DNA from 2 places in the Enterococcus sp. M-BR2 genome. Region 2 is predicted to be linked to the other one. Evidence: riboswitches for the same ligand, from Rfam matches in the RefSeq annotation. Region 2 holds a riboswitch; the other holds the start of a gene.
What was found. Region 2 has a riboswitch for magnesium ahead of mgtA (magnesium-translocating P-type ATPase). Riboswitches for the same ligand answer to the same signal wherever they lie in the genome.

Region 1: linked by a shared signal. The riboswitch ahead of AC1F25_RS03835 (FtsW/RodA/SpoVE family cell cycle protein) and the one ahead of mgtA (magnesium-translocating P-type ATPase) in region 2 are both predicted to bind magnesium.

What each region holds. Positions count from the first base shown of each region.
Region 1 is NZ_CM152743.1:771,526-788,058, forward strand. It holds gene AC1F25_RS03795 (amino acid permease) at 1-199, shown strand, start outside; gene glsA (glutaminase A) at 222-1,148, shown strand; gene AC1F25_RS03805 (hypothetical protein) at 1,355-2,815, shown strand; gene AC1F25_RS03810 (1-deoxy-D-xylulose-5-phosphate synthase) at 3,048-4,811, shown strand; gene AC1F25_RS03815 (ASCH domain-containing protein) at 4,896-5,354, shown strand; gene AC1F25_RS03820 (N-acetylmannosamine-6-phosphate 2-epimerase) at 5,469-6,152, shown strand; gene AC1F25_RS03825 (flavin reductase family protein) at 6,300-6,914, shown strand; gene AC1F25_RS03830 (hypothetical protein) at 6,930-7,115, shown strand; M-box (ykoK) riboswitch at 7,339-7,505, shown strand; gene AC1F25_RS03835 (FtsW/RodA/SpoVE family cell cycle protein) at 7,630-8,793, shown strand; gene AC1F25_RS03840 (LCP family protein) at 8,886-9,770, shown strand; gene pbp4 (penicillin-binding protein PBP4(5)) at 9,901-11,937, shown strand; gene AC1F25_RS03850 (cation:proton antiporter) at 12,034-13,185, opposite strand; gene AC1F25_RS03855 (HdeD family acid-resistance protein) at 13,339-13,866, opposite strand; gene AC1F25_RS03860 (DUF2200 domain-containing protein) at 13,965-14,315, opposite strand; partial or broken gene ahpF (alkyl hydroperoxide reductase subunit F) at 14,594-16,123, opposite strand; gene ahpC (alkyl hydroperoxide reductase subunit C) at 16,133-16,533, opposite strand, start outside.
Region 2 is NZ_CM152743.1:149,783-166,315, reverse strand. It holds gene mgtA (magnesium-translocating P-type ATPase) at 1-2,219, opposite strand, end outside; M-box (ykoK) riboswitch at 2,561-2,735, opposite strand; gene ndk (nucleoside-diphosphate kinase) at 2,907-3,344, shown strand; gene AC1F25_RS00760 (Rgg/GadR/MutR family transcriptional regulator) at 3,366-4,232, opposite strand; gene AC1F25_RS00755 (LTA synthase family protein) at 4,391-6,484, opposite strand; gene AC1F25_RS00750 (hypothetical protein) at 6,883-7,506, opposite strand; gene AC1F25_RS00745 (glycoside hydrolase family 1 protein) at 7,662-9,059, opposite strand; gene AC1F25_RS00740 (LacI family DNA-binding transcriptional regulator) at 9,078-10,049, opposite strand; gene AC1F25_RS00735 (hypothetical protein) at 10,423-10,848, shown strand; gene AC1F25_RS00730 (hypothetical protein) at 10,934-11,107, shown strand; gene AC1F25_RS00725 (deoxynucleoside kinase) at 11,336-12,037, opposite strand; gene AC1F25_RS00720 (nucleoside 2-deoxyribosyltransferase) at 12,053-12,493, opposite strand; gene AC1F25_RS00715 (LOG family protein) at 12,493-13,068, opposite strand; gene AC1F25_RS00710 (phenylalanyl-tRNA synthetase subunit beta) at 13,309-13,518, shown strand; partial or broken gene AC1F25_RS00705 (PTS fructose transporter subunit IIC) at 13,916-14,392, opposite strand; gene AC1F25_RS00700 (GntR family transcriptional regulator) at 14,554-15,255, opposite strand; gene AC1F25_RS00695 (glycoside hydrolase family 1 protein) at 15,363-16,533, opposite strand, start outside.

The sequences.
Region 1 (16,533 bases), 620 kb from region 2:
TGTAAAAGTAATCGTTGCTTGTTTAGGTCTTTTGACTTCACTTTTTGCTTTTTGTATCTCATTTGTTCCACCTGCAAGTATCGCAGCTGGACAGCATGGGATTTATGAAACGATTCTGATCGTTTCTTATCTTATCGTCTTAGTTATTCCATTTACGATCTATGCATGCCGTCATAAATTCCAGCATGCAGAAAAATAAAAAATGAAAGCTGGTTATTCAAATGGAAGGAAAAGAATTAGAACAATTGATTGGAAAAAATTTCCACTACTATCAAACGGGACAAGTGGCAGACTACATTCCAGCATTAGCTGAAGTGGATCCAAAACAATTAGGTATGGCGATTTATGATCTTGATACAAAACAACTGATCGAGGGAGGAGATGCCGATGTACGTTTTGCCATCGAAAGCATGTCAAAAGTTCCCGTATTGTTATTAGCAATCAAAGATAACGGAATTGAAAAAGTCTTTCAAACAATCAACACAGAACCCACCGGATTTGCTTTCAATTCTATCATGAATATGGAGATCAATCATCGCAAACATCCGATGAACCCTTTTGTTAATGCAGGAGCGATTGCAACAACCTCTTTGATTGCGGGAAAAGATGCAGATGAAAAATTTGAACGGATCATATCATTTATGAAAGAAATCTGTGATGATCCTGATATCACATTGAATGAAGAAATCTATCATTCTGAATCAAGAACAGGTGATATCAATCGCTCTCTTGCTTATTACATGAAAGGCAATCAAATGATCGAAGGAGACGTTCCAGAGATACTCGATGCCTATTTCAGACAATGTTCCGTCAATGTCACCGCTACAGGTATAGCAAAATTAGCTGCTGTATTGGCAAATAAAGGGATCGCTCCTTGGGATGACAAACGGCTCATTACTGAAGAAAGTGCAACGATCGTCAAATCGATTATGACAACTGCCGGTTTGTATGATGAATCAGGCGAGTTTTCCGTCCATGTTGGTGTACCTGCCAAAAGCGGGGTAGGTGGCGGCTTGATGGCAGCTGTGCCAAATCGTTACGGTATAGGCGTCTTCAGTCCAGCATTAGATCCATTCGGTAACAGTGCAGCTGGCATCCAATTACTGAAGGACGTAGTCAAAGAACTAGATGCTGATATCTTCGAATAACCTTTCTTGAAAGTGGCTGGGGTAAAAGTCCAAGCGATGCCAAGTTATCTAAACGATAGCTGGGATTGTAAGCTTGATCGACTTTTGTTCCGGCTTCTTTTTTATTGGTTTTTGAAAGGGATTTTCTAAACAAAAAGTAAATAAAAAAGCGATTCGTGGATATGTTTAAATAAAACTATAAGAAAAACTGGAGGCGTGTATCAGGAATGCTGGAAAAATACATCGAGCGAAATATATTTAGGAAAGTGTATCTATGCGAACAATTATTTGAATTCCAAGAAATAGATATCGAACAAACAGCTATTTCACTAGGGGTGACCACACCGACGATCCTTCATGATCTAGAAAGTCTAGCCGAGTGTTTGGAATATTGCATAAAAGAAAAAATAAGAGAGAAGCATAAGTACAAACTTATATTTAAACGAGGGATCGCTCTTTCTGAGCTTACGCAATTTTTGTATGGTCAATCTTATTTTTTAAAGTTTTTAAGTTATTATTTCAAGGGCATATTCACGAGTACAGAACTGGCTGATCTTGAATTTATTTCTTTGAGCAAAGTATATACGATCAAAAAGAGCGTCTTGGATTTTTTCAAAGAAAATGATTATTTGAAAAATAAAGAAATCATTATTCCAGAATTTGATTCGCGGAATATTCTGCTAGCTTTAGTACGTTATATCAATTGGGAAGGATATGAGAGTAAAAATCCACATGTAGAAGAAGCTTGTAACGAGCTGATCGATTATGTAGAGACTCATTTTTTTAAAAGGAGATATTCGGAAGATGAAAAGTCCTTTATCATACGGGGAATAGAGATTGCAATTGGAAGAAAGACGTTTCCCCTTGAACTGAAAGAAGAAGATAAGAAAAGTGCGGAGACGAAGCCATTATTTCAATTAGTCTGTCAAGGATTGGAAGAGCAAAAAGGGATGTTACACTTACAGGAAGAAGATATCTATTATATTTTCTCTTTGTTCAATAGCAGAAATTATACCAATGAGAACATGGAGCTGTTAAGAAAAGATTTCGAAGTTGTGTATAAAAATTTTGTTCTCAATGACCTGTCACTCAATGAATTGATTTTACAGATTCTCCCAGTTGCTGAAATCGACGATGCAGACAATTTTATTTTTAAGCAATCCTTTTTACAATTTGTCCGTACGTTGTGGGCTGACGGTCAAGTATTTTTACCGGAACGAATCTATCTACTGTCAGAAAAAGAACAGCTTCTATACAGAAAAATAGTAGAAGTGCTAGACGATTGGAAAAAGAAAAACCAAATTCATCTAAGATGGAATGATAATTTCATCCGAAAATTTGTTAAGAGTCTTTCTTTGATTACCAGAGAACAGATGATACAGCAAGAGATAGAAATATTTGTTGTTTCAGAAAGTTCAGTCAAACAATTTTTTTATCGAACTCAATTTCATTTGTATGCTGAAGAAGATATGGCTGAAATAAACCCCATTCTATTTCGTTCTTTAGAAGAATTACCTGATGAATGTTTGTGTTCAAAAAAACGAGTGGTTTTATGCGATGCTGCTAGCTATCAAACTGGTTTGGAAACGGAAAAAACAAAGGTCTATCCTATCTCGTTAAAAGGCGCAAACATCCTTTTGTATCGTATTGCTCAAGAGCTTCATTTATTAAAAAAACATATTTCTTGAGGAAATCTTAAAGCAAGACAAAAATCAACTTTCTACAGAGCTTTTTAAAAGACTGTAGAAGTTTTTTTATTTGTGATCTGTTTTGTGCGAAGAACTACTTATATAACAAACTTTCTCTGAATTTTTTTAAAAATACTATTGACTTAGAGTCAACTCTAAGGAGTAGAATAGATAAAGTGTTACAAATCTATTTTCAACTAAAAAGAAGATAGTACGGAGGAGAGAATGCATAATGAGTACAGCATTACATGTATTGGATACAATCAATAGTCCAGCAGATGTCAAAAAGTTATCTGTTGAGGAAATGAAACAGCTGGCAGAAGAAATGCGCCAAAAGATCTTGCAAAAGGACAGCGATGTAGGTGGGCACGTTGGTCCGAATCTAGGTGTAGTCGAATTAACGATCGCTTTTCATTATGTATTTGATTCACCTAAGGATAAAATCGTATGGGATGTTTCCCATCAATCTTATGGTCATAAGCTGCTAACTGGTCGGAAAAATGGCTTTGAAAAAGGACATTACCATGAAGTAAGCGGGTATTCCAATCAACACGAAAGTGAACATGATTATTTTACAGTGGGTCACACATCTACATCTATCAGCTTAGCTACTGGGTTGGCTAAATCCAGAGATTTGAAGAAAGAATCAGGAAATGTGGTAGCATTTATTGGAGATGGCTCACTAAGTGGCGGCTTAGCTTTTGAAGGGCTGAACAACGGCGGCGCTTTACAGACCAATTTAATCGTATTAGTAAACGATAATGAGATGTCTATTGATGAGAACCACGGTAGCTTATATCAGAACTTAGCAGAGCTTCGTCAAACTCACGGTGAAAGCAGTAATAACCTATTTAAAGCTATGGGATTTGATTATCGCTATGTGGATGATGGAAACGACCTAGAAACGGTGATCCGTTTATTTGAAGAAGTAAAAGATATTGATCATCCAATCGTACTTCACGTACATACGGAAAAAGGCCGCGGTTATCAGCCAGCGATCGATAATAAAATGAAATATCATTGGCACGTCCCATTTGATCTGTCTACAGGAGAAGCAAAACAGGCAGCTTCTGGAGAAACATTCAATACGATCATCATGGATTATCTGGATAAAAAAGTGCAAACAAGTACAGCACCTATTGCCGCTGTCAATGCAGCAATACCAGGCGCCTTTGGACTGAAAACATTCCAAGAAAAACATCCAGATCATTATTTTGATGTGGGGATCGCCGAGCAGCATTCCATTACGTTTGCTTCTGCTTTGGCTTCTCAGGGAGTACGTCCAGTCGTCTTCCAATCAAGTACTTTCCTGCAACGGGCATATGATCAATTATCACATGATTTAGCAATCAACGAGAATCCAGTCATCATTTTAGTTGGTGGCGGAACGATCTCTGCTAGTGATCGAACACACCAAGGAACGTTTGACATTCCTTATTTATCAAGTATCCCGAATATCAAATATCTTGCTCCAGCAACAAAAGAAGATATGATCTCTATGCTAGATTGGGCTTTTGAGCAAACAGCACAGCCTGTAGCTATTCGAATCCCTACTCATGGTGTGGAACATGGTAAAGCTATCGCAAATGATTACAGTATTCCAGCCTATCAGACAGTGAATAAAGGCGAAAAAGTGGCAATTTTAGCTTTAGGTGGTTTTCTTGGACTAGGAAAAGAAACAGTGGAAGCTTTTAGAGAAAAAGGAATCGAAGCAACATTGATCAATCCAGGAACAATCACAGAAAATGATGTAGAAACATTAGATAAATTAAAAGAAGCCCATGAATTAGTCATCACATTAGAAGATGGTAGTTTATCAGGCGGATTTGGTGAAAAAATCAGTCGTTATTATGGTGATTCTTCAATGCATGTGCTGAATTTCGGTGCAAAGAAAGAATTCACAGATAGTGTTCCAACAGTTAAACTTTATGAACGTTATCATTTGACACCAAGCCAAATCGTTGAGGATAGTCTACGTGTCTTAAATATTCAATAATCCATCGTATTTTCCATCCAGATAATCGTTTATACTGGTATCTGGATGGTTTTTATTATACGAAACAAAGGAGTAGATGCTATTATGTATCAAAAAGTAGAAGAATATTTCAAAAAGTTTCAAGAAAAATATCCTAGGTATCAATCAGAAGAACTAAGCTTTTTTTCATTTGGGAATACAGAAGAAATGGCAGATGAATTGAGTGAGTTAGTTGTAAAAAAAATAAAAACCGGTACATCAAGTGGATATGATCTATATAAAAAAGAGAAGGAACCTTTACCAAAAGTGGGTCAGTTAGATGTGGTTCTGAATGGAAAAAATGAACCAGTTTGTATCATCAAAAATATAAATGTGACTATCTTGCCTTTTAGTGAAATCACGGAAGAACATGCTTGGAAAGAAGGAGAAGGAGATCGAACGTTAGCCTATTGGCGGAAAGTCCATACTGACTTTTTCAAGCATGTCTACAAAGAAGCACTGAACATGGCATTTACAGAAGAGAAGCTAATCGTATATGAAGAGTTTGAAGTAATTTTCTTTTAGCAAGAAAGGCTTGCTAAAAGAAAAAGGATAGCTACTTTATTGACTCTTAGATAGAAAAGGGTTACATTTTTATAAGAAGATGTATTTCTAGAGAACGTCATTGGAGGAGATAGTGTGGATGTACTGGAAAAAATAAAAGGTGGGGTTGTCGTTTCTTGTCAAGCTTTGGAAAATGAGCCATTACACAGTTCTTTTATCATGGGGAGAATGGCTTTGGCTGCAAAAGAAGGCGGAGCAGTTGGTATTCGCGCAAATACAACAGAAGATATCAATGAAATCAAGCGAATCGTTGATTTGCCGGTAATAGGGATTATCAAAAGAGATTACGATGGATCAGAAGTATTTATTACTGCGACAGAAAAAGAAGTGAAAGAACTTTTGGAGACGCAAGCTGAGATCATTGCACTGGATGCAACTTCTCGTAAACGTCCGACAGAAAAAACAACAGCTGAGCTTGTCCAAATGATCCACGATCACGGTCGATTAGCCATGGCAGATATTTCTACTTTTGAGGAAGCGCTTCAAGCGCAAGAAGATGGTTTTGATCTTTTGTCTACGACATTAGCAGGATATACAGAATATTCTCGAAAAACACAGGAGCCTGATTTTGATTTGTTGAATCAGATCATAGAACAAGTCAATATACCAGTAGTCATGGAAGGCCATACTGACTCTCCAGAACACGTAGAGAAAGCCTATGAATTAGGTGCTTTTTCAGTCGTGATTGGATCTATCATCACCCGTCCACAATTCATCACTAAAAGATATGTCGAAGCCGCGAATAAAGCAAAGAACTAAAAAACACGTACGGCACAGATTCTTGACAAAAAAGAAAAATTAATAGATAGTTTAAAGCAGATTCTAAGAAGAAGAGGAAAGTGTTGCTTTTCCTTTTGTCTTCGCAGATCTGCTTTTTAGCGTATTTTATAGAAAGAAGGCGAGACCATGTTTGAACGAAGTCCTTCAGAATTGACAGAACGTGAAAATTACAAGTTGCTGATTGGTTCAGTTATCCCCAGGCCGGTTGCAGTAGTAACGACTAAATCCGTAAATGATATAGTGAATATCGCACCCTTCAGTTACTTTAATATTGTCAGTTCGAATCCACCTATCTTATCCTTGGCGATCCAGAGAAAACAAGATACAGTAAAAGACACAGCAAAAAACATTCTTGAGACAAGAGAAGCGGTCATCCATATCCTTGATGAGGACAACGTAGAAGAAGCAAATAAAACAGCAGCTAATCTGCCTAATGAGGAAAGCGAACTACACTTGACTGAATTGACTTTAACGGATTCAGCAATCATTTCAGTACCAGCATTGACAGAAGCAAAAGTTCGTTTTGAGACAACCTTATATGAACATGTCGAGATACGGAATAAAAATAAAGTAACAGCTGATTTATTTTTGCTAGAAGTACAGAAATATCATTTGAATGAAACAGTCTATGATGAAAAGACGGGAAGAATCGATCCAAGAGAATTGAATGCTATAAGCCGTTTGGCAGGAAATGATTATGCAGCAATAGGAGAAATTTTCACGATCGCACGTCCCCAATAAGAAGGAGTAATAGTTATGTTAAAAATAAGTTATAAACCATCAGCAGATTCAAAAGAAATGGGAAAAGAATACGAGACAGTGAATGATTTTCTGCAAGGGCAGTATTTAGAAGTTCCGCCATTACAAGATCATTTTGTCGTCACCAAAGTTACTTTAGACGGCAAAGAAATAGGAGGGTTATTCAATTACTTAAACAAATAAACATTTATTCTGAAAAGTGAAAATCATATAAAAAAACACTAAAAATAAAAAGATTATCAAGGAATCCTAGCACAATTGAACGAAACTGCGCTGGGATTTTTTTACGTTATTTGTTATTTTTTCCTAAAAAATATTAAAGATTGTTAAATTTCACTATTTCATTTCAAATTTCATTGCCTATTCATTAGGAAAAGTCTATCATGGACTCGTAAATAGAATATAGTAATAACCTTGTTAGGTGAGGCTCCTATACAAACATAGGCTATTGCCCAGAAACGTCGAAAGTCGCCAATGGGTAAAACAGAAACTGTCGGATTAAGGCTTTTTCCAATAGCTAAGAATGTTTTCTTTACGTTGTATAGTGCTAAAACTCGGACGATGAGATGATGCTAGGTCAGAATTCTTGTTCGAAAAGGTTTCTGGCCTTTTCTTTATAGTTTCAAGACTGACTTATTTGAAGAGACAAACTCGCTCCTTACCTGACAAGTGGATTACCGTGGGAGGAGGAGATGCGGTGAAAAAAAGAAAAAAGATCGATTGGTGGATTTTGGGTCCTTATTTGACTTTGTCCATGATCGGTCTTTTAGAAGTATACAGTGCTAGTTCTTATCGTTTATTGCAAGCAGATGAAAATACAAAAAGTCTATTATTGCGCCAACTGATTTTCATATTTTTGAGTTGGGGCGTAATCTTCTTAGCTCGTTCAATCAAACTGCACTATTTACTTCACCCTAAAATAGCAGGATATGGTTTAGCTTTATCGATTTTCTTTTTGATCTTAGTACGAGTAGGAATATTCGGTGTCACTGTCAATGGCGCACAACGTTGGATTTCTCTGTTTGGCATTCAATTCCAGCCTTCAGAATTAGCAAATCTTTTTCTGATTTTTTATCTAAGCTGGTTTTTTCGTGACGGAAATAATCCGCCAAAAAATCTAAAAAAACCTTTCCTGATTACAGTAAGCATAACTTTGTTGATTTTATTCCAGCCAAAGATTGCTGGAGCATTGATGATTCTTTCGATTGCGTGGGTCATTTTTTGGGCAGCAGCAGTTCCATTTAAAAAAGGAATCTATCTGATTGTTACTTTTTCTGCCTTATTGATTGGAGCAGCCGGCGGAGTATTATATTTAGGAAACAAAGGCTGGCTTCCCCAGATGTTCAATCATGCTTATGAAAGGATTGCAACTTTAAGAGATCCTTTCATAGATAGTCATGGTGCGGGCTATCAAATGACTCATTCGTTTTATGCACTATACAATGGTGGCATATGGGGGAGAGGATTAGGAAACAGTATCACAAAAAAGGGATATCTTCCAGAGACAGAAACAGATTTTATTTTTTCGATCATTACAGAAGAGCTTGGGCTAATTGGTGCATTGTGTGTACTTTTCTTATTATTCTCATTATGCATGAGAATCTTTTGTTTAAGCAGTCGTTGTAAAAATCAGCAAGCTGGATTGTTTCTTTTAGGATTCGGAACTTTGCTATTCGTTCAGACGATAATGAATGTGGAAAGTATCGCAGGGCTTATGCCAATGACTGGCGTGCCATTACCATTTGTTAGTTATGGAGGAACAAGTTATCTGATCCTTTCTTTAGGGATCGGGATCACGTTGAATATTTCTTCGAAGATACAGGCCGAAGAGTTGCCGCTCTATCGACCTGAAAAACAATAAAGAGAAACTGAGAATCTCTCAGTTTGAATTATCATAAAGGACTATCTTTTATTTTTCAAGCGAGAGATTCTTTTTAGAAAGAGGAATTCGCAATGAAAGTATTTCAAAAAATCATATTATCTGTTTTGTTACTGCTTACACTAGTAGTCGGCTTTTTTTCGATTGAATTTGTCCATGGATTTTCGTCTGCAAAACAGACCTCAACTGTAAAAAAGGTAGATCCGAAAAGTGTCCCTACCACACTAAACGTGGCTTTGATTGGTTCGGATGCCCGTTCGAAAGACGAAAATGGTCGCTCAGATTCACTTATGGTTGCACAATACGACCAGAAAACACAACAAGCAAAACTAATCTCTATCATGAGAGACTCATATGTCGATATACCAGGTTACGGAATGGATAAAATCAATGCAGCGTACTCTTACGGAGGAATTGATTTATTGAACCAAACATTAAAGGAAAATTTCAAATTTGAAGCCCCGTATTATGCAAGTATCACATTTCAAGATTTTATCGATTGCGTCAATGAACTGTTTCCTGATGGAGTAAAGATTGATGCAGAAAAATCTTTAGATTTAGATGGCGTATATATAAAAAAAGGGAAGCAAGTAATGGATGGCAATACGTTACTGCAGTATGCTCGATTCCGTGAAGACGAAGAAGGGGACTTTGGGAGGATTAGAAGACAGCAACAAGTGATTAAAGCTATCTCTCAGCAGCTGAAAGACGTCACTTCGATATTTAAATTACCGAAAGCGGTGGGAAAACTACTTGGCAGTATCCAAACGAACCTTCCTGAGAGTGTGCTACTGGATTGCGGTATGGATTTCCTCAAAGACGATAATAAAAAGATCGATACATTATCCGTACCAGTAGACGGCAGTTGGGACTTCAACGACAATACGCCTTCCGGAAGTGTTCTGGAATTAGATTTGACCAAAAACCAAGAAGCAATCAAAAAATTTCTGAATAATTAAGTAAAGAAAATAAAATAAAAGAAGTTAGAAATAACAATTTATGTTATGTTCTGACTTCTTTTATTATGTTAGAATAAACAGGTATAAATAGTGAAAATAAAGGAATAACAAGCAAAAGAAGGAGGAAAAAATGAAAAGAAGTGACAAGCACGGCAAAAATCGAACAGGCGCTTATATTGCCGGCGCAGTGATTTTAATAGTAGCTGCAAGTGGCGGTTATTTTTACTACCGGCACTACCAAGAAACCCAAGCAGTAGAAGCTGGAGAAAAGACGGTTGAGCAATTTGTCCAAGCTTTAAACAAAGGAGATTATAACAAAGCTGCAGGAATGGCATCGAAAAAGGCAGCAAATAAAAGTGCATTATCTGAAAAAGAGATCTTAGAAAAATACCAAAATATATACGGTGCTGCCGATGTCAAAGGACTTGAGATATCAAATCTAAAAGTAGATAAAAAAGATGATTCTACTTATAGCTTTTCATATAAAGCAAAGATGAATACCTCATTAGGTGAATTGAAAGATCTTTCTTATAAAGGAACATTAGACAGAAATGATGGAAAAACCACGATCAACTGGCAGCCTAACTTGGTTTTTCCAGAAATGGAAGGAAATGACAAAGTAAGTCTGACCACGCAAGAAGCAACAAGAGGGAACATTTTAGATCGAAATGGGGAACCATTAGCAACAACCGGCAAACTAAAACAATTAGGAGTCGTTCCAAGCAAACTTGGGGATGGGGACGAAAAAACAGCCAATATCAAAGCCATTGCTTCTGCATTCGACTTAACAGAAGATGCTATCAATCAGGCTATTTCACAAAGCTGGGTACAACCCGATTACTTTGTCCCATTGAAAATCATTGATGGAGCAACGCCAGAACTTCCAGCTGGAGCTACCATCCAAGAAGTAGACGGCAGATATTATCCTTTGGGTGAAGCAGCTGCTCAACTGATTGGTTACGTGGGAGATATCACAGCAGAAGATATTGATAAAAATCCAGAATTAAGCAGTAATGGAAAAATCGGACGATCTGGTTTGGAAATGGCTTTTGATAAGGATCTTCGTGGGACTACAGGTGGAAAATTAAGCATCACAGATACAGACGGTGTCGAGAAAAAGGTTCTGATCGAGCATGAAGTCCAAAACGGAAAAGATATCAAATTGACAATCGATGCAAAGGCACAAAAAACAGCTTTCGACAGTCTAGGAGGAAAAGCTGGATCGACTGTTGCGACAACGCCAAAAACCGGTGATCTTCTTGCGCTTGCTAGCTCTCCAAGCTATGATCCAAACAAAATGACAAACGGGATCTCACAAGAAGACTACAAAGCTTATGAAGAAAATCCTGAACAACCATTCATCAGCCGATTTGCGACAGGTTATGCTCCTGGCTCTACGTTTAAAATGATCACAGCAGCAATCGGTCTCGACAACGGCACTATCGATCCAAATGAAGTGTTGACGATCAACGGGCTTAAATGGCAAAAAGATAGTTCTTGGGGATCGTATCAAGTAACTCGTGTTAGTGATGTGTCACAAGTAGACTTAAAAACTGCTTTGATTTATTCCGATAATATATATATGGCACAAGAAACGTTGAAAATGGGGGAGAAGAATTTCCGTGCAGGTTTGGATAAATTCATTTTTGGTGAAGACCTTGATTTGCCAATCAGTATGAATCCAGCACAAATTTCTAATGAAGAGAGCTTTAATTCAGATATCTTGCTAGCTGATACTGGATATGGACAAGGCGAACTTCTAATTAATCCTATCCAGCAAGCAGCAATGTATTCTGTTTTTGCCAACAATGGCACACTTGTCTATCCTAAATTGATTGCAGATAAAGAGACAAAAGATAAGAAGAATGTCATCGGCGAAACAGCAGTACAAACGATCGTGCCAGATCTGAGAGAAGTTGTGCAAGATGTAAATGGTACAGCACATTCTCTTTCTGCTTTAGGGATTCCATTGGCAGCGAAAACTGGTACAGCGGAAATCAAAGAAAAACAGGATGAAAAAGGGAAAGAGAACAGTTTCTTGTTTGCTTTCAACCCTGATAACCAAGGATATATGATGGTTAGCATGTTGGAAAATAAAGAAGATGATGATTCAGCAACTAAACGAGCACCCGAACTATTACAATACCTCAACCAAAATTATCAATAAAGAACGACTTCATAACTATAGTAAAAGGACTGTGACGGTATCGTCACAGTCCTTTTTTCGAATAAACGACAGGTTCACGACCACTTTCTGGGTCACTCACACTTCATAAACTTTTTTTGTAAAATATTTCAGAACAAGTGGAGAAATAAGTGTACTTAATAAAATCACGATTACTAAAGGTGAATAGTACTGTGGTTCGATCAATTGACTTTGCTGTCCAATTTGCAAAATGATCAAAGCCATTTCTCCACGCGAAATCATACCAGCACCGACCATCAATGAACTATGTTGAGAAAAACCGGCAATCTGAGCACCAAAATACCCTCCAAGCAATTTGGTCAAAATTGCTACAAGCGTCAATATAGAAATAAAGAGAAGCTGCTCACCAAAGTCAGAAAAATCAACTTCTAATCCTACACTGACAAAAAATACTGGTATAAATACTGCATATCCTAAAGCTTCAACATTGTGGTATACTTCTTCTTTGACCTTTGTCTGACTGACTGCTATCCCAGCAAAAAAGGCACCAATGACAGAACTAAGACCTACAAGATCCGCTACGTAAGACATACCTAAACAAATAACTAGCGATACGATGATAATAGAAGAATTTGCGTACACTTTTTCTGCAAATGAAAGCAAGAAGGGTGCAATCCATTTGACTAATAAGAAAATAAAAACAAAGTAAACGAGCTGTTCAATCAAAACAAGCGGTAAAGAAGCATTGCTAGAAGCTTCTCCAGTGAGAAAAGATAGACTGAAACTTAGGACTAAAACGACTAAAATGTCATCTACAACAGAAGCACCTAAAATAGTTGAGCCTTCTTTCGTATTCACCACGTTTAGTTCCTTTAATACTTCAACTGAAATACTGACAGAAGTTGCTGCAAGAATAATCCCAAAGAAAATCGCTTCATTTCCCGAAACTTGGAATGCTTCGCCTGTTAGCCAACCAAAAACAACAGGGAAGATGATTCCGAGTAAAGCAACGAACATGCCTGGTCGGAAATATTTTTTCAAAAGAGATAAATCACTTTCCAGACCAGCTAAAAACATCAATAAGATTACACCAATCTCCGAGAAGTCATGGACTAGAATATCCGGTTTGACCCAATTCAATCCAGCTTGTCCTAGCAAAACACCAACAAGTAATTGTCCGATTACTGCTGGAATACCTAATCTCCTAGAGATATGTGAGCCAATCGTTGTTGAAATCAATATCAGGCATAAAATACCAATAAATTCCATTCTCATCATTCCTTTGTATAAAATATAGCCCGAACTTAGCATAACATATATTATTGAAAAAATAGGAAAATATACTCATAAAAAAACCAACAATCCAAAAGTATTTTTTGGTTTGTTGGTTTTTAAACAGTCTATTTTAATAACTAAAAACGATTAACGTATAGTCATTTTTCTTACTCTGATAAAATTGATGATTTCCTGGATGCCCATGAAAATCAAGATGAAACCGAATATTTGAAATAGAACCATCAAGCTTTTGAATGGATTAAATAATAAGACGAATCCGCCAATCAACAACAGAATACTATAAACACTCCAACTTTTAGCTTTTGTATTCATGCTGAAGAACAACTGGAACAAGCTGTTGATGATAACAGCTAATCCAAGAAGAATCGGCAGGATAGAAACGATTGCAGGTGCAAAAGCATAAACGATCAGCGCACAGATCAGGAAAAAAAGACCACTAAACAGACCGATACTCCAAGAACCTGTTTTCCTTTTAAAACGGTAAGCCTCAAAAAGATTCAACACCCCAAGCAAAACAAGATAGGCAGTGATCAGATAACCGATAAAATGAAAAACAGCAGAAGGGTTTAGCACAATCGCAATCCCAGAAATAATATAAACAGCAGCTCTTAATAAGGCATATTTTTGAATATTTTGTTTAATCGTCTCAAACATATAAGAAAACCTCCTTTGACTTATTTTAACGTGAACTAGTCATTTTACCAAATCAAACGTTACAAAATGAGTGAAGGAGAAGAGCTTCTTAAGGAAGATCATTTTCTGAGGATCTTTTCCATTTTTTTGCCTTTTGCTAGCTCATCGATCATTTTATCTAAATAACGAATTTCTTTCATCAAGTTATCCTCGATGTTTTCTACTCGCACACCACAAACAACACCCGTAATCAAAGAACGAGAAGGATTGGGGGCAGGGGCTTCCGCAAAAAATTGTTCGAAAGTCACTTGTTTTTGTAGTTGCTCTTCTAGTTCTGTTTGGGAATAACCTGTCAGCCAGCAAATGATTTCATCTACTTCCTCTTTTGTACGATCTTTTCTCTCTGCTTTTGCTACATACATAGGATAAACGCTTGCAAAACTTGTCTTAAAAATACGATTTTGCGCCATAATCAGTCACCTTTCTTCTCTCAAACTATTTACTACTTATAGTATATAAGAAAAAGAGAAGAAAAAGTGATTATTCAAAAAAAAGACAAGAAGGATTGTGACAAAATTCTTATCACAATCCTTTTTTTCGAATAAACGGTGTTCTCATGCCTACTCCTCAGCCACAAGTTACAATATTCAACAAACATGAGAAACTGTTTATTGAAATTGTTCCTTGTGACTCGGAGCTGAACGGCAGGCTCACAACCTCTATCTGTCTTTTGTACAATCTTTATAGTTCAAGTGCGCATCAGATAATCGAATGCTCCTAAAGCTGCAGTAGCTCCTGAACCCATTGAAACGATGATTTGTTTGTATGGACTATCTGTACAATCACCAGCTGCGAAAACGCCGGGGATATTCGTTGCGCCATTTTTCTCGGTCACTATTTCATTTCTTGGGTTCATTTCGATCGTTCCATCTAGCCAATCCGTATTAGGGAGTAAGCCGACTAGAATGAATACTCCTGAAACAGCTAGCGTATGCATCTCCATCGTACGGCGATCGATATAGGAGAGAGATTCTACCTGATTCGTACCGCTGATTTCTTTCGTCGCTGCATGTTTGATAACAGTGACATTCGCAAGAGAGACTAGTTTATCCTGTAAGATTTGATCTGCTTTTAATTCTGGTAAGAATTCTAGAACATATACATGTTTTGCTAACCCAGCCAAATCAATTGCTGCTTCAACACCAGAATTACCACCGCCAATAACAGCAATCTCTTTTCCTTTAAATAGAGGACCGTCACAGTGTGGACAATAAGCAATTCCTTTATTTTTAAACTCTTTTTCGCCCGGTACATTGATAGAACGCCAGTGCGCACCTGTCGCAATAATTGCAGTTTTTGCTTGAAGTGATATACCGTTAGCCAAGCCGATATTGATAAAATCTTGCTCTTTATTTAAGGAAACAGCCTCTTGATTGATCATAATATCGATAGGGTAACTATGCACATGATTTTCTACTTGCTGCATTAATTTTGGCCCTTCTGTGTAAGGGGTACCAATCATGTTTTCAATTCCCAGTGTTTCAACGACTTGTCCACCGAAGGAGTCAGCAACAATCCCTGTGCGGATTCCTTTACGTGCTGCATAGATAGCTGCACTACTAGCTGCTGGTCCGCCACCGACCACTAATACATCATAAGGTTTTTTTTCAAATAATTCTTCTTCAACCAAAGGACCAGTGATTTTTTCAACGATTTGTTCGATCGTCATGCGTCCGCTACTAAATTCTTCACCATTTAAAAACACCGTTGGCACTGCCATGATTTGTTTATCATCAATTTCTTTTTGGAACATACCGCCTTCAATCATCGTATGAGTAATATTTGGATTTAATACAGCTAATATATTCAATGCCTGTACAACGTCCGGTCAATTGTGACAAGTCAAGCTAACATAACTGTCAAAATGCAGCTTTTGTTTGATTTGTTTGATTTTGAGGCTCAAAGACTCACTGATTTTTGGTGCCCGTCCACTAATTTGTAACAGTGCTAGTAAAAAAGAAGCAAATTCATGACCGAGGGGGATACCAGCAAAAATAATTCCACTTTCTTTGCCAAGAGGGCTGATAGAAAAACTAGGTGTCCGCATCAACTCTTTTTTTTCCCAAGAGATTTTAGGAGACATTTCTGATATTTCCTTCGTAAATTCTGCTAATTTTTGACTATTTTCACTAGTATCCAAACTAACAGAAAAAACAATAGGAGATTCAATCAGTGCTAAATATTGTTCGAGGTTTTGTTTAGTTTCTTTATCTAACATGTCGACCACCTAAATTTTTCCAACAAGATCAAAACTTGGTTTCAATGTTTCGCCACTTTCTTTCCATTTTGCCGGACAAACTTCACCTGGGTGGGTACGTACATATTGAGCAGCCCGTATCTTATCAATCAGTGCACTAGCATCACGGCCAATTCCATCTGCATTGATTTCCATAGCTTGAACGATGCCGTCTGGATCAATAATAAATGTTCCTCGTTGAGCTAATCCTTGTTCTTCATCCAACACATCAAAAATACGAGAAATCCGATGCGAAGGATCGCCAATCATCGTGTATTCGATTTTACCGATAGCATCTGATGTATCATGCCATGCTTTGTGAGTAAAATGGGTATCTGTAGAGCAAGAAAAGACTTCAACACCCAAAGATTTCAAGGTGCTGTATTGTTCTT
Region 2 (16,533 bases):
ACCATGAATTCCCCAATACTAGATGCATTCCATTTTTTTGGCTCGTCCAAATATTCTTTATCCATCCGATCCCATGGCAAGGAAATGCAGGAAACATCATAGATCAGATTCAAAAACAGAAGTTGTAAAGGCAGCATTGGTAAAAATGGCAGGAACGTACTTGCAATCAGCACGGAAAACATATTGCCAAAATTAGAACTTGCTGTAGCCTTGATATATTTCATGATATTTCCAAAAGTTTCTCGTCCAGAAAGAAGGCCTCTTTCCAAAATCGTCAAATCTTTTTCTAAAAGGATCACGTCTGCAGATTCTTTCGCAATATCCACAGCTGTATCTACAGAAATACCGATATCAGCCACTTTCATTGCAGGAGCGTCATTGATACCATCTCCTAAAAATCCGACAGTATGACCATTTTTACGTAAAGCTGTCGTCAAACGTGCTTTTTGCTGAGGATTCAATTTTACGAATACTTCATGGTCTTCAGCTACTTGTGCTAATTCATGATCACTCATTTCCGAGATTTTCTCACCGGTAACCAATTCATTGATCTCTAGACCTACTTGACGGCACACTGAACGTGTAACTAATTCGTTGTCCCCAGTCAGAACTTTTACAGCTACACCATGTTCTTTCAGAGCTTTCAACGCTTGTTTCGTTGTTTCTTTTGGTGGATCAAGGAAAGCAAGATAACCAATCAGAACCATGTCTGACTCATCTTTGACTGAAAATTCTCCAACGACGCTTGGATTGGTCTTTTGTGCGACACCAATCACTCGTAAGCCATCTTCATTAAGTGACTGTACTTTTGCAAGTACGGCTTCTTTTCGTTCTTTTGTTAATGGTGTAACAGTACCGCCAAGATCAATAAATTTAGAAATGTTCAGCATTTCTTCAATCGCGCCTTTTGTGATCATTTGTGTTTTACCAGCTGGATCAGCAACCACAACACTCATACGGCGACGTTCAAAATCAAAAGGAATTTCATCCACTTTTTGATAATTGATCTTATCTGTATCTAAAGTTTCTGTTGCTTCATCAATGATAGCCACATCTAACAAATTTTTCAGCCCTGTTTGATAGTAGCTATTTAGATACGCATGGCGCAAAACACGATCATCTTCATTTCCTTCACAATCCATATGATATTCAAGAATGATTTTATCTTGTGTCAATGTCCCCGTTTTATCCGTACATAACACATCGATTGCACCAAAGTTTTGGATGGCATTCAAATTTTTGATCACTGTTCCTTTTTTGGCCATCACACTTGCTCCTTTGACCAAATTCGTCGTAACGATCATTGGAAGCATTTCAGGTGTTAGACCAACTGCTACAGATAGTCCAAAAAGAAAAGCTTCTAGCCAATCCCCTTTTGTAAGCCCATTGATGACGATAACTGCTGGAGCCATCAATGACATAAATTTGATCAGTAGCATGGATGTTTTATGGATGCCTAATTCAAAGCTTGATTGAATTGGTTTTTCAGATAGCGTTTCTGCTACATGCCCAAATAGTGTGTCATTTCCAACAGAAACAATGATTCCTTCCGCACTTCCACTGATGACATTACTTCCCATAAAGACAAGATTTTCGTAACTTGTTTCGCTTTGCTGATCGTCTTCACATACTTTCGCATGCTTTTCTACTGGATAGCTTTCCCCTGTCAATGCTGCTTGGGAAATGAATAAATCCTTTGCGGACAATAAACGCATATCCGCTGGTATCATATCCCCTGCTGAAAGCCGAACAAGATCTCCACAGACGATTTCTTCCATAGGAATCTCTGTGTACTTTCCATTACGTTTTACAGCTGCCGTTACTTTCACAAATGATTTCAGTTTTTCAGCCGCTTGATTGGAACGTACGGACTGGATCAACGTCATTGTCCCGCTGACGATAACCATAGTGAAGATAATGGCTACACCGAAAAGATCTTTATCTCCAGGAGCTGCTAATACATATTCCGTGATGAATGAAATAATTCCTAATGCGATCAACACTAATGTAAATGGTGTGATGTATGCTTTCAATATTTCTACGATGAATGGTGTTTTTTTGCCATATGAAATCGCATTTTCACCGTAATTTTCTCTTGAACGTTCGATTTGTTCTTCTGTCAATCCATTTGCTGATGCATGGAATAGTTCAAATAATTCTTGTTTCGTTTTTCCAGCAAAAGCTGCATAGATTTTTTGTGTATCTTTCTTTTTTTCCATCTCAATCTCTCCTTTGTGTCCAAAAGACAGCTGTTCTCGCTGCTTTTGGTCTTTAGCTATTCATCGGATCGATAGAGAAAAAACTGAAAGGGGCTGAGAACAGATAGATAATAGCCCTGGCCTTTCCTCTAGATCTTTGTTTTTCGAATGACTGTCATCCATTTGTTCTCATCTCCTTTACTAAGTAATTTTAATTCATGACTTCCAATCATTTTTCGAATAGTTATTTTCCCAATTAGACCACCTCCTTTTTATTTTTCACCGATGGGGATTTGCGGCAACAAAAAAACCTCTCGCCAAATACTCAGCGAAAGGTTTGAAAAAGCATATTAAAAAAAGCTTCTCAGATCTCATCGTTGAGTTTTGACACTGTACAACGTAAAAAGCAGATACCTGCTTTTAGCTACCTTATGAAAAGCCTTATCTCGACAATTCCTGTTCTACCCATTGGCGTCTCTCGACGTTTTTGGGCAGTAGCCTATGTTTGTATAGGAGCCTCACCTAACAAATCTTATTCGGTTTTCCTTCGTTAATATAACAACTAAAAAAGAGGATGTCAAATCAATTTTCCATGTTTTTCATACTTTTTTAAAATACACACGTTATATTCCTGTCTCACGCGGTTTTATTTGTCTCATTTTCCACCTCCCGCTATAATAGAAATATAGTAGGAAACGAGGTGCTGTTATGGAAAGAACACTTGTTATTATCAAGCCAGACGGCGTGAGACGCCATTTAGTCGGAAGCATCATCCAACGTTTTGAAGCAAAGGGACTGGCCATTGCTGAAATGAAATTTGAAACTATGACTCCTGAATTAGCAAAAGAACATTATCAGCACTTGACTGAGCGCAGTTTTTTTGATGAACTGATCGATTACATGACTTCCGGTCCTGTTGTTTATCTTGTGCTGGTCGGCGAGGAAGTGATCGATATCGTCCGTAAGATGGTTGGAGCAACAAAAGCTGCCGATGCTGTTCCAGGTACGATCCGAGGAGACTACGCGCTGCCGGGGACTGAAAACATCATTCACGCTTCTGATTCCCGTGATGCTGCGGTAAAAGAGATCGCCCGCTTTTTCCCGCCATTCGATACAAACAAACCGTCTGAAAAAGCGGCGAAGTGATACAAATTCTAAACTGCTGGTCTAGTTGCTGGGTTCAGCAATGGCCAGTAGTTTTTTCTCTAAGGACCTCCGTTGATTCTTTCCTAACATATATTCGAGCACTGTGAAGAATTCTTGGTAGTCTTTCGTCTTTTCTTCCCCTAAAGCAGCAGAAATCAATCTTTGATAATAATCTGCCATCAATGTTTCATAGATCACTGTACTTCTTTCTTTATGTGCTAAACTCCGTTTCATATCTTCATTCACACTACGTGCCTTTTTCAACCGACCATTTTCTATATAAAACGAAGTCAGGTTCATTAAAAAAGTAAAGAGATACTGCTCATGATTGTTCAACTGTGCTAATCGTCGCATTCTTTTTTTGATTTTCAAATAATTGTTCTCAATAAACCGATCACTGAATATCCAAGGAAAATCAGCTAGAATAGATAGTTCAAATTGACCATAGTCTGGTATCTGCATCAAGTATTCTTCAATGATTCGGCATTCATAACGTAAAAATTCAAATTCTGTCTCAGATACTTCTGTTTTTTCGACCATGTGAAGATTCAAAACCAAATAATACAGATCTTCTGTTTTCTTAAAATGCCTACGGTTATTGCTGATCTCTTTATAAGGATCAAAGCTGTCTTCTTGTACCCGATCTAGCATTCGTCTTTTTTTCTTTAACTTTATTGGTTCATCCAGCTGGTTTCGCATCCATTCATATTCTGCAAGTGTCATGTTCATTCGCTCTAAAAATGATCTCAATGTTACAAATGACATTTTTTTCACTGAATTTGTCTCAATCCCGACTAGAGAAGTCTTAGAACAGATTCCTTCCGCTAATTGGGACTGTGTCAACTTCTTGTTGACTCGAAGTTTCTTAATCAATTCACCATCATACATAATAGTTCTCCTTTTTAATTTAAATTTTTCCGCATTCAATAAATAGATACGTTAAAAAGGAAAAATACACGAAAAAAACAAAAAAATGTTTTTTTCATAAAAATACCAACCTTCAAGCATTAGAATGTTGTCTAACTACTGAAGGTTGGTTTGATTGTTTATTGATTATTTTTTTGCTGTTCAACGTCTGTTCTTGTTACTGGATATAAGTTGGTTGTTGTTTTATTGCCATTTTTTGAAAAGACACTTGTCGAATGTTCTCCTTTTTGCTTTTCGATGGCTATGTTACGTTCTGCTTCATTTTTATAGTCATATTTTTTCGGATCGATCGTTTCAAATCCGTTTGGCACATAAAAACGCAAGAGATTTTCTTGATTCAGCTTATCTGAAAGACTTAAAGCAGACTTGACTTTTTCCTGATCTTTGGAAATTTCCTCGTCGATTCCTGCTGCTTTCGTATCGATGATTTCTCCTGTCTGATTATTGTAAGCTCTTCCTCCTAAGACGGTATATTTGGGTGTCACGAAGTTCCCATTTCGAAAAGCAACTACTTGATCGTGCTGAGAAGATAATAAGTCTGTACCAAAATGAAGATAATCTTTATCATCGATTCCCAATAGATGTAGTAATGTCGGCAAAACATCGATTTCTCCACCGTATTCATGATTGACTGTCCCTTTAGTGTAACCAGGCAAATGGATCATCAATGGCACTCGTTGCATCTGTGCGTTGTCAAATTCATCCCATGTATCTGGATCTTTACCAAGAGCACTTGCTAAATCTTTATTATCTGTATTCGAGATCCCAAAATGATCTCCGTAAATCACAAAGATTGAATTTTGGTAAATACCAGATTTTTTCAAATACGTAAAAAATTGTTCCAATGATTGATCCAGATAATGGGTCGTTCGAACATAATTATCTACTGTGCTATTGCCAGTATTCAAAGATGGAAAGTCGAAATTCTTGTCATCCGTATAATAAGGCGTGTGGTTGGTTACGGAAAGAAATTTCGTGTAAAACGGCTGTTGTAGATGTTCAAGATATTGGGCAGATTCTCTGAATAAATCTTTATCTAATATCCCATAACCTAACGTTTCGTCGGATTCATCAAAATAAGATCGATCAAAGAAATTGTCATACCCTAAATTTTTATATACATGATCTCTATTCCAGAAACTAGCTACATTCCCATGGAAAACAGCACTTGTATAGCCTTCTGTTTGTCCAAGGATCGCTGGTGCTGCTTGAAAGACATTATCTGACCCAAGTTCTGTGAATAATGAGCCTTGAGGTAAACCAAATGTGCCAGTTTCCAACATGTTTTCAGCATCACTTGTCTTTCCCTGTCCTACTTCATGAAAGAAATTGTCAAAGCTAATCGTTGCTTGATTCTGGAAAATACTATTTAAAAACGGCGTGACTTCTTGTCCGTCTACCTTCATATTGATCAAAAACTGTTGAAAACTTTCTAAATGAAGGACAATCACATTTTTTCCTTTAGCGAGCCCAAATGTTTCAGGATTTGGCTCTGCATAATGTTTCTTTGTATAGTCTAAAACTTCATCAATTCCATTACTGCTTGCATGCGCGCGAACACTGCTAGTCATTCCTGTTTTGATCCCGTCATAAATAGTGTACGCATCGATTCCTAGATATTTGACAATATAGGAACGGTCAAATGTCCGCTGCAGTAATTGTGGACGGTTGGCTTCGCTCAACGCTAGATTTCCTGAAAAAATCAATCCTGAAAGACAGGTAACCGCGATAGCCATCGGTTTGCTGACAGGGTTGCTTTTGATAGGTATTTTCTTGACCTTCAACCAAACCAGTAGCCCAATGAACACAGCGATATCCAACCAGTAGATGACATCATGGGGTTTCATCAAAGAAAAGGAGCTTCCTGACAACCCTTGCGACACTTTCGAAAAGCCTAATACAGATTTGACTGTAATGAAATCTGTGAATTCTCGATAAAAAATAATATTCAAGTACAACAAAAGCGTATTTAAAATATCAATGATCAAAAGAATGGCTAACGCTGGCTTTGGCTTTTTAATATACAAAGAAAGGCCAAAAAACAATAAGGTTGTTGCAATCGGGTTGATCCACAAGATAAAGTACTGGATCGTACCTTCCACACCTAATGAAAAATCTGCATAGTAAGCAGTGATCGTCTTCAGCCAAAAAAAGAAAACAGCTGTCAAAACGATTGCTAAACGATTTTGGCACAATTTTTTAAGTTGTGTCACGTATATCACTTCTCTCTATTCACATTTTTTCTTATTTTGCTCCTGAAAAATGAAAATTTCCTAAAAAAATTGTTATCTTAAGATTTTTTTATTCTTTCTAAAGATTATTCCGTCCATTTTTCACAGCATAAAACCGCTGTGATGTAAGCGATTAAACGAATGAAGAGATAAAAGTCTTGTGGTGACCGCTTCACTCTGCGGTATTCAAAAGTAGTTTCTCGGTATTCGTACAAAAAAAGAGGCTGAGACAAAATTCTTGTCGCAGCTCCTTATTTCTTGATGCAGGACAGCTTTTTCACAACCTCTCCACTAAACGGTGTTCAAAAACTTGAGAAGCACTTTTCGTAAATTTCTTCTTATTTCTTGAAGCTGACCACTTCTGTCACAACCTCTGTTTTTCATTGTCCATAGGTTTGATATTGTCCTTCTGATGACTCATTCGTAATGATTGAGGCTTGATTTTCTTCATTTCCCGTTATCGTTTGTCCACTGCCAGAATCTGAAGGGCTTGGTTCTGTCGACTCGTTTTTTTGAGAAGAAGCAGTTGTTTTCTTGACTTGTTCATTGGTTTTTTTCCATTCCGCTAGTCGATCGGCCACCACTTTTTTGTCCACTTTTTCAGAATAAGCTGTGACCACTTTTCCATTTTTCAAACGAGCTACCTTGTCGCCATCATGAGTCAAAAGCAAAACGGCCAAATGTTTGTCTTTGAATTGATATTGTCTGAGAGAAATCGCACTAAGTACGTCATCGATATTGATAAATTGATTTTCTTCTTTTCCTTTTGGCAAATAGATGTCCAATTCACCTTTTTCGTAATTGGCAGTTAATTTATATTCCTTCCACCAATAAGTTGAGAATTCTTTTTTGAAATTATCTACTGATTCTTTGCTTGCTACGATTTTTTCTGTTTCTTTCTGAGCAAGATCTGCTGTCATTTTTCCTGAAAATGCTGCGGATAAAATAAGCAGTAAGAAAAAACCGAATAACCAAAAGAGAAGAAACGGTCTTTTTTTCCTCATGCCTTCCTCCACTCCTATTTAATTTTGACTATTCTATTATATACAAAAAATGAAATAGAAAGACAAAAAAGTTGAAAAAGATCGTAAATAATTGAACTTCTTTTTCCTGAAGCGGTAAGAACGGGAATTTTCATACATTCTCTCTTGGCTATTCTTTAAGCTTCAAATCCATTTCTGTCTGATACATCTTTGAACCAATGACCCGATTTCTTAATCGTTCTTTTTCCATCTTGTGCTAAATCTACTGAAATAAAACCGTAACGATTCTTATAGGCATTGGTCCACGACCAGTTATCCATGCATGTCCACATATGATAACCTAAACAATTGGCACCTTCTTGAATGGCTTGATGGACATATTTCAGATGAGATTGAACAAATTCGATCCGATAATCATCGTGGATCATACCATCTTCCTTGATAAATCGTGCTTCATTTTCTACACCCATGCCGTTTTCAGAAATAAAACAGTCGATATTCCCATAATGATCTCGTACATTGATCAAAATATCATAGATTCCTTTTTCATAGATCTCCCATCCGCGATAAGGATTCATTTTACGACCAGGCATTTCATAATTGTCGAAGTAATCCTCAGGCATAGGACCGTTTTTAGTATCGATTGGTGTTTCTTTTGCTTTTATTCGGCGTGGCTGGTAATAATTAATTCCCAAAAGATCTACTGTGTTTTCTTTAATGATCGCCAAATCATCTGGATGGATCTCCGGCATTAGATCGAGTTCTTTTATTCTCTCGATCAATTCACTTGGAAACTCGCCTTTTACAGCTGGATCAAGGAATGAACGATTGAAGAACGCATCTGCTATTCGTGCTGCTTTAACATCTTCGGGATTTGATTCGTCTCTTGGATAACTCGGTGTCAAATTCAAGATGATTCCGATGACACCGCTTTGGTCCATTTCATGGTAAGCTTTGATGGCTAATGCTGAAGCCAACGCTTCATGATAACCAACTTGGATTGCTTTTTTCATATCTGATTCTTCCGGATAATGCCATCGATACAAATAGCCTGCCTCGACTGGAACGATTGGTTCATTATGGGTAAACCATTTTTTTACTTTCGAGCCAAACAACTGAAAACAACTTTTTGCGTATTTTTCATAGGCTTCAACCGTTTCTCGGTTCAACCATCCGCCTTTTTCTTGCAGATACATCGGCATATCGAAATGATACAGATTAACAAAGGGTTCGATACCGTTTTCAATCAACTCATCAAAATAGCGATGATAGAAACGAGCGGCTTCTTCGTTGATTGTTCCAGATTCATCAGGTATCAAACGGCTCCATTGGATAGAGGTTCGAAATGAATTATGCCCAGTCTGTTTCATCAACTGTACATCCTCTTGATACTTCGTATAAACTTGCGAGGTTTTTTCAGGTCCTACTTGGTCAAAGAACTTTTGCGGTTCGTTTTTGTACCAATAATCAAAAATGTTCTCTCCTTTTCCATCGCCTGAAATTCTTCCTTCTGTTTGTGGACCACTTGCTGCAGAGCCCCACCAAAAATTTTCTGGAAATTGATATCTTTTCATCAAAGCACCTCTTTTTTTTTAGTTGATTCCATGTATGATATTTTCCATCACAATCACTTTTTCATTTTCTTCCTCTTCTTTTTTGATTCGTTTCAACAGCTGCTCTGCTGCTCGTTCCCCGATTTTATCTGTTGGTGGCGTGATCGTGATTTTCGGAAGGATACTCAGATCGTTTTTATCTAAATAATCATAGTGACTGAACGCAATATCCTTCCCGATTCTGACACCTTCTTGATTGAAACATTCGATGGCACCAATCGACATATTGTAATTGCTGACAAAAATAGCAGTTGCCCCTTTTTCTAATAATGCTTTTGCCCCGTAATAGCCGCTTTTTCTAGAATAGTCTCCTGTAAAGATCTCTAAATGGATAGACGGATCCTTTTGTACCGCTTCTTTGGCTCCAACTAAACGTTCTCTTGCTACGTAATCTGTTTGAGCGGCAGCAATAAATCCTATTGTTTTATGTCCTTGTCTGCCATGATGAGCAATCACTTTTGCTACACTTTCTCGATCATTCACTACTATTGTATCAATACCTGCTGGCGCATCCGGACAATTCAGTGCGACAACTGGGATACTCATTTTTGTCAGCATTTCAAATCCAGACCACTCTTCTTCTGATAAGAAGACGATCAACCCATCGATTGCATGCTTCATCAGGTATTCGATTTTTTGATCGATTTTTTCTGGCTGATCGGCAAACCCGCTTAATAATAAGCTATACCCATTTTCTTCAGCTACTCTTTCGATCCCTGAAACAACCTCCGAACCAAAACGGCTAGATATCCCGTTTATCAAAAGTCCAATAGAGAAACTTCGATTATTCTTCAGCCCTTTAGCAATGATGTTTTCTTTATAGTCCAACGCTGAAATCGCTTCTGCTATTTTTTCCATATTTTTTTTCTTCAGCTGCTGACCGTTTAAATAGCGGGAAACTGTTCCCACTGAAACACCAGCCATCTTAGCCACGTCACGGATCGATGCCATACATTTTCACTCCTGCCAGTTACATTTGATTTCTTTTTCTTGTTGTTCGACCATGATGACCGCTTTCTTTGCATAATGCCGCTTGTCATTAATATCCATATAACTAAAGTCTTCAGTAGAGCAACTTCCTCTCACTATTAATTATACTTAAACAAGTATTTGAACCGGTTCATTTTTAATATAGCATTTTTTTAAAAGATTGCAACACTTTTCTAAAACGCTTTCCGAAAATGGCGAATTTTTTGCCTTTTTAAAATTTTATTCTAAAATTTACTCTATTTGTGGGTGTTTTGTGCGTTTTTCTCTTCCATCCGTTTGAAGTTTTACTTTCCAATGGTATAATTTCTTTATCCTATCAAATGGGGGAAGTATTTTGAAGAAATTAATCGTACTATTTATTTTGTCTGCGGGACTTTTGACATTGACTGGCTGTAATTTGTTTGGCGGCTCTGACCAATCCTCGGATGAAACAACCGATTCTTCTGTCTTAAAAGCGGAAAAAGCAGATATCACTAACAGTGTATATACGCTAAAAGTACGTAAAGATATGGATTTATCCGCGGGACAGTTGACATTTACAGATAAAAAAATGGAATGGACACGCACGTATCAGACACAAGAAACTGATTCTTCTGAATCATCTGAAGAAAAAACAGTGCTGACAGACATCAAGATTACTACCAAAGATGACGAATATATTATTTCAGGAAAAGAAAATAAAAAAGAAGCAACCATCACATTTACCAAAATCGGTAATTACCGTTTGAAGGATGAGGATGGCAACATCTACAGTCTATAGTGCCGTCTGTTGGATCTTCTTTTGTTTCTCCCCTTCTTTTCTGCTATAGTAAAGAAGCAAAATGATTGTAAAGGAGACGAAATGGATGATCGATAGTCCTGATTATTGTACATGTAATAACAACAAAAATATCCATACAGAATTTAATGACCAAGGAAGCTTGAGCATATGCGACAACTGTCACAAACTAGTCAAAGATTCATTTAAAACATTTGAATCTTATCCTGTTCAAAATTATGTAAAAAGTAGAAGAAGATAAACAAATCCAAGCAAAACTCACTATGGCTGATTTTTATGAACTTCAAACTCAGCTTCTTCCTTTGATCAAGCTTCATCAGTAAAACAAACAGTGGATCATTTCAGTTTACAAATCAAAGAGTAAAGATTTATTTATTTCAAATATTTGAATATAAAATAACCAAACGATAGAAAGGCTTATTCTACATCACGTAGTAATTTTTCTTTCCCGTCGTTTGGTTTTTTATTTTTAGCCTAATTCTTGACCTTTTGCATGCTGGTTATCCGTAAAATATTTTCCAGCAGGCTTTCCTTCCAATTCAGCTAATTTTTCTTGGATCTGACGGATCACCTTTTTTGCATCTTCTGGATTTTCTACAAAATCGAATTTATCCCCATCCACTTGTATTTTAGGACATACATCAAAATCTTCATACCATTGATTATAGCGGGTGTTCAACGTTTCATAATAGGTATATAACGTCTCATCGCTTTCTAGCTGTTCATAGTCACGCCCACGTTTTTTGATACGTTCTAGCATCGTGTCCAAAGAAACTTTGATATGGACCATCAAATCAGGCCGTTTTTTTGGAGCAACATCATCTAACTCGTTTAGCATCGTATCTAATAAGCTATCGTACTGCTGTACTTCGATATCCGTTACCCGACCTAAATCAGCGTTTAGATGGAACAACAGGCTATCTTCATAGATGGATCGGTCTAGCACATTGTCATCGTTCACTAAAGCATTTTTCATTGCTAAAAATCGCTTGTTCAAAAAGAAGATTTGCAATAAAAAAGCGTACTGCTCAGGATTTGAATAAAAGAGCGGCAATACTTCGTTATCTTCGACATTTTCATAAAATGGTTTAGAATCAATCTCTTTTGCAAGCATATTCGTCAAACTGCTCTTACCTGCACCAATCGTTCCTGAAATCAAGATCACTGACATACAACCCTTCCTCTTCTATAAGTACTCGCCTACGTAAGTTTCAACAGGCAATGTTTCAAAATCATATTCACGTACAGCTTGGTCTGATTTTAAATACGTATGGAGACTTTGTGTAATCATCAAGTTCGTAGGTACCGTCTCTTCTTGTACAATGATCATCGGTTTTTTCAACATAGTTGCCACACCTAATTCGTAAGCCGTTCCTGGATCGATTGTTTGATACTCAAAGTCAAGGATAGCAACAACAAATTCTGCATTTGTCAGTTCTTCCATATCTTTTTCGTATACTTCCTGCGCCCATCCAGCGCTGAATAGTTCATAATTGCTTTCTTGGTGATGACGTGGAGAGTAGAAACTTGTGACTGTTTTGTTTTCCTCCAACGCTTTTTCGATACGACTTACTCGATCGATTTGCTCCTCTGAAAAAAATGGTCCTGCTAAATATATTTGACTCATTATTTTGCCTCCTTCAATAATAACTGATTTTTAATAGATACTGCTCGTAATTCATTGACCAGTTCCAATGGATTGTTGGAAAAGATTACTTGATCCAACCATTTTTTATCCATAAAATCCTCTTTTGCAAAAGTTTCTAATAATTGTTGCAAGCCGCTGTAATAACCGCCAATATTCAATATTCCGATTGGCTTGTCAGGCGTCAGACCGATTGCTATCCAAGAAAGAAGTTGTGAGAATTCCTCCAATGTACCTAGACCTCCAGGGAAAACGAGGACAGCATCTCCCTTTTCAAATAATAATACCTTTCTTTCATCGATCGTTTCTGTAGGAATAAATGTAGTAACATCTTTTCCAGGCAATTCAGTTTCAAAAAGCCCATTTGGATAGATACCTGTGACTTTTCCGTTATTTTCCAGTACTGTTTTACTAATCACTCCCATAATCCCGGAGTATGAACCACCGTAAACCAGTTCGATTTCTTCTTGTGCCATGTATTTTCCTAACGTTTGCGCAATAAATTTGTAACTTTCTTTATTACCAAAACGGGAACCGCAAAAAACAGTAAGTTTCATAAAAAAACACTCCCTAACTCAAAAGTCTATCTTCATTCTACACGTGTTTTTTTAAAATAAAAGACTAGATTTTGTAGTTTTTTAGTGGTATATAGGATAGACACCACTATATATAGTATTTAGAAAAAAATCATTTTTCAGCTATTTTATAGATAAAACAAAAATAAATAACGTGTTTTCATCGATATGAAATGACTTACTTATAGAAGATACTGGGATTTCGTCCTATATGCCAATAACGTGTATTATTTTAAACAACAAATACTTGTTTCTTTTATTAACGAAAAAATCATTTTGTTTTCGTGTTATGTTTCACTGATAAATGATGTTTCTCTAAATAAAAAAGCCGACGAACTAAACGATCAAAATTTGATCATTTTTGTTCATCAGCTTCTCCTAAAAATCTTTTTGTTAACGATAAATAGCTGGATTTGTAAAAATATCACTTGAATCGTCACTGCTGGAAGAAAATTCAGTGATAACCGCACCTGTTGCGCCTGCCTGGAACTAGTGTTTGATATTGGGCTCGAACGTGTACTGATCTCTAGCATTAAGAATAATTTCTTTTTTTACTGTATAATAACTTTCTTTCCTTTTTGGAATAGTACAGGAAAGTTTTTTTGTTTCCTTTCCTTCGACATAAGGTATACCAGACCTTTTCGACAACGAAAGGTTCTCATTTTTCCTTCATCGTCATTTCAAGGAGGGTGCCGATGCTCTGGACAGTTTCGATCGCTCCTAAACCAAAATCTGTATATTCGATTCTTTCTAACTCTGATTCTTTCATACCATTCCTGCCTCAAGGTACATCTATTGTACTTTTTTCTTGTAATCCATTCTGCCTCTCCTAACTAATTGTCAAATCATCCCAAGGTATGTCTTCTTCCTCTTTTTCTTCTTGGATGATTTCTGCATTCGGATCTACTGGTTTTTTCAATAATAAAATGGTTATTCCTGTGACAAAAGAACCAGCTAACAATGCACCAATGAATGCCCATGGTCTGGTCATCGTAGCGACTGCAAACATTCCCGATGCCGGAATACGGCTATCTGCGCCCCAAAACATGCTTAATCCGCCACCTACTGCCCCACCGACTCCCGTTGCTATGACATTGCGTGCCAAGTCGTTCAATACGATAGGGAAACATCCCTCTGTGATCTGACAGATCCCCATAGGAAAAGCAGTCTTCAATGTATCGATTTCTTGACGATTGAATATATTTTTACGAATGATTTTCCCTAAGAAATAAGCGATCGTCAAGCCGAATGGGGTTACCATCGAAGCTAAAATCAATACAGTGATTGGTTCATAGATTCCTTCTGAAAATCGTACCACACCCCCTTATCCAGAATAAATGGTAATCCAGAAACAGCCGTGTATCTGCGGTAATAAGCCTAACCAAACGAAAAATATGAGAAGCTATTTTTGTTTGGCTGTTCTTATTACTTGATGCAGGGCAGCTTTTTCACAACCTCTTTTTTTATTTATGTTTCATAATCAATATGGTAAGGATGCAGCTCCGTATGGTAGACCGCCTCCGAATATTCAATCATTTCCCCAATTTGCGTAGACGATTTCCGTATCCGTTTGATGCCGATCTGTGCGTCTGTTTTCAGAATTCCTTGTTCTTCTTCTGTTAAAAATACTGCCGAGAAATCATCAGAAAATGAGTCAATAGTATATCCTTTTTTCGTCAGCAAACGATACAAAGATTCTTTGCCAAATTCTTCTCTGCTGAATTGCATCATTTCTTGTGGAAGATAATGAACAAAATAAATATAAGGCTGATTGTTCAAATAATATAAGCGCTTAAAACAAACAGCTTGCTCACCGAAAAAGGAAAACAAAGGATCTTCCTTCTTTATATGGACCAATTGCAAATCCAGCGTTTCTTTCCGGACTTCATATCGGGAGTTCTCCAAGATTTGCGTAAAGCTTGCCGCTTTGGATAATCGATTGTAAGGACGATTGCTTAGAACCGTCGTCCCACGACCACTTTTCTTTGCGACATATTCATCTGATGCCAGCAGTTCGATTGCCTTTCGGACAGTGATTTTGCTGACTTGAAACAGTTCTTCTAATTCACTTTCTGTCGGCAACATCGAACCGACTGGATATTTTCCTGAGAAAATATCTTCTTTAATTTTATCTGCGACTTCCAAGTATAGTACACGTGTCCTTTTCATAACGTCACCCTTTGCTTTACTATTACTAAAAGAATAGCACATAAAAAATAAAAAAAGAACACAAATCACATGTGAGAAGTGTGTTCTTTTTCATTCAGCTGCTTTAATTACAAGTTTACGCCATTTGAGGCAATTACTTCTTTATACCAATCAAAAGATTTTTTCTTTGATCGATTCAGTGTCCCATTTCCTTCATCGTCTAGATCCACATAGATAAAGCCGTAACGTTTACTCATTTCTCCTGTTGATGCACTGACAAGATCGATACATCCCCAAGGCGTATAGCCCATCAAATCTACACCGTCTGCTACTGCATTAGCCATCGCTTCGATATGACGACGTAAATAATCGATCCGATAATCATCAATAATCGTGCCATCCTCTTCCATATGATCAATGGCTCCAAGACCGTTTTCAACAATAAATAATGGTTTCTGGTAACGATTGTATAATTCATTCAATGCGATTCTCAGCCTTTCTGGATCGATCTGCCAGCCCCATTCACTTGCCTCAAGAAACGGATTTTTTACTCCTCCCAGCAAGTTCCCTTCTGAAGTTGCTGCTTGTGGATCAGTCTCATTGATTGCCGTAGACATATAATAACTAAATCCGATGTAGTCCACTGGATATTCTTTTAGCAACTGGAAGTCTTTTTCCGTTTGCTCTAATTTTTCCGGATCGACTCCATATTTTTTATGGGTACGCGCTGTGTATGCAGGGTATTCTCCACGTACTTGGACATCCGTGCAGAAAAAATTGAATTCTTGGTTTTGGATCATTGTTGCTGCCTGATTGACTGGATTGGCATCGATGCTGTAAGTTGTTGCATAGATAATCATGCAGCCGATTTGGATATCCGAACGCAATTCGTGGCCGATTTTTACGGCTTTGCTACTTGCAACGAATTGATTATGCCATGCTTGGAAAATATTTTGGTACTCTCCTGCTCCATTGCTTTTTACTAATCCTTGACTTAAAGCTGGAAAGTGAAAGGCCGAATTGATTTCATTGAAAGTCATCCAATATTTGACTTTACTGCTGTATCTCTCTAATACTGTCTGAGCAAATCGTTCATAGAAGTCGATCAGTTTTCGATTTTTCCAGCCACCGTATTCTTTTGCCAAATGAAGAGGCATTTCGTAATGAGAAATCGTGATCACAGGTTCAATATCATATTTTAAGCACTTATCAATCAGCTGATCATAAAATTCTAGTCCCGCTTCGTTAGGAGTACCTTCGTCTCCATTTGGAAAAATTCGTGTCCAGGCAATCGAAAAA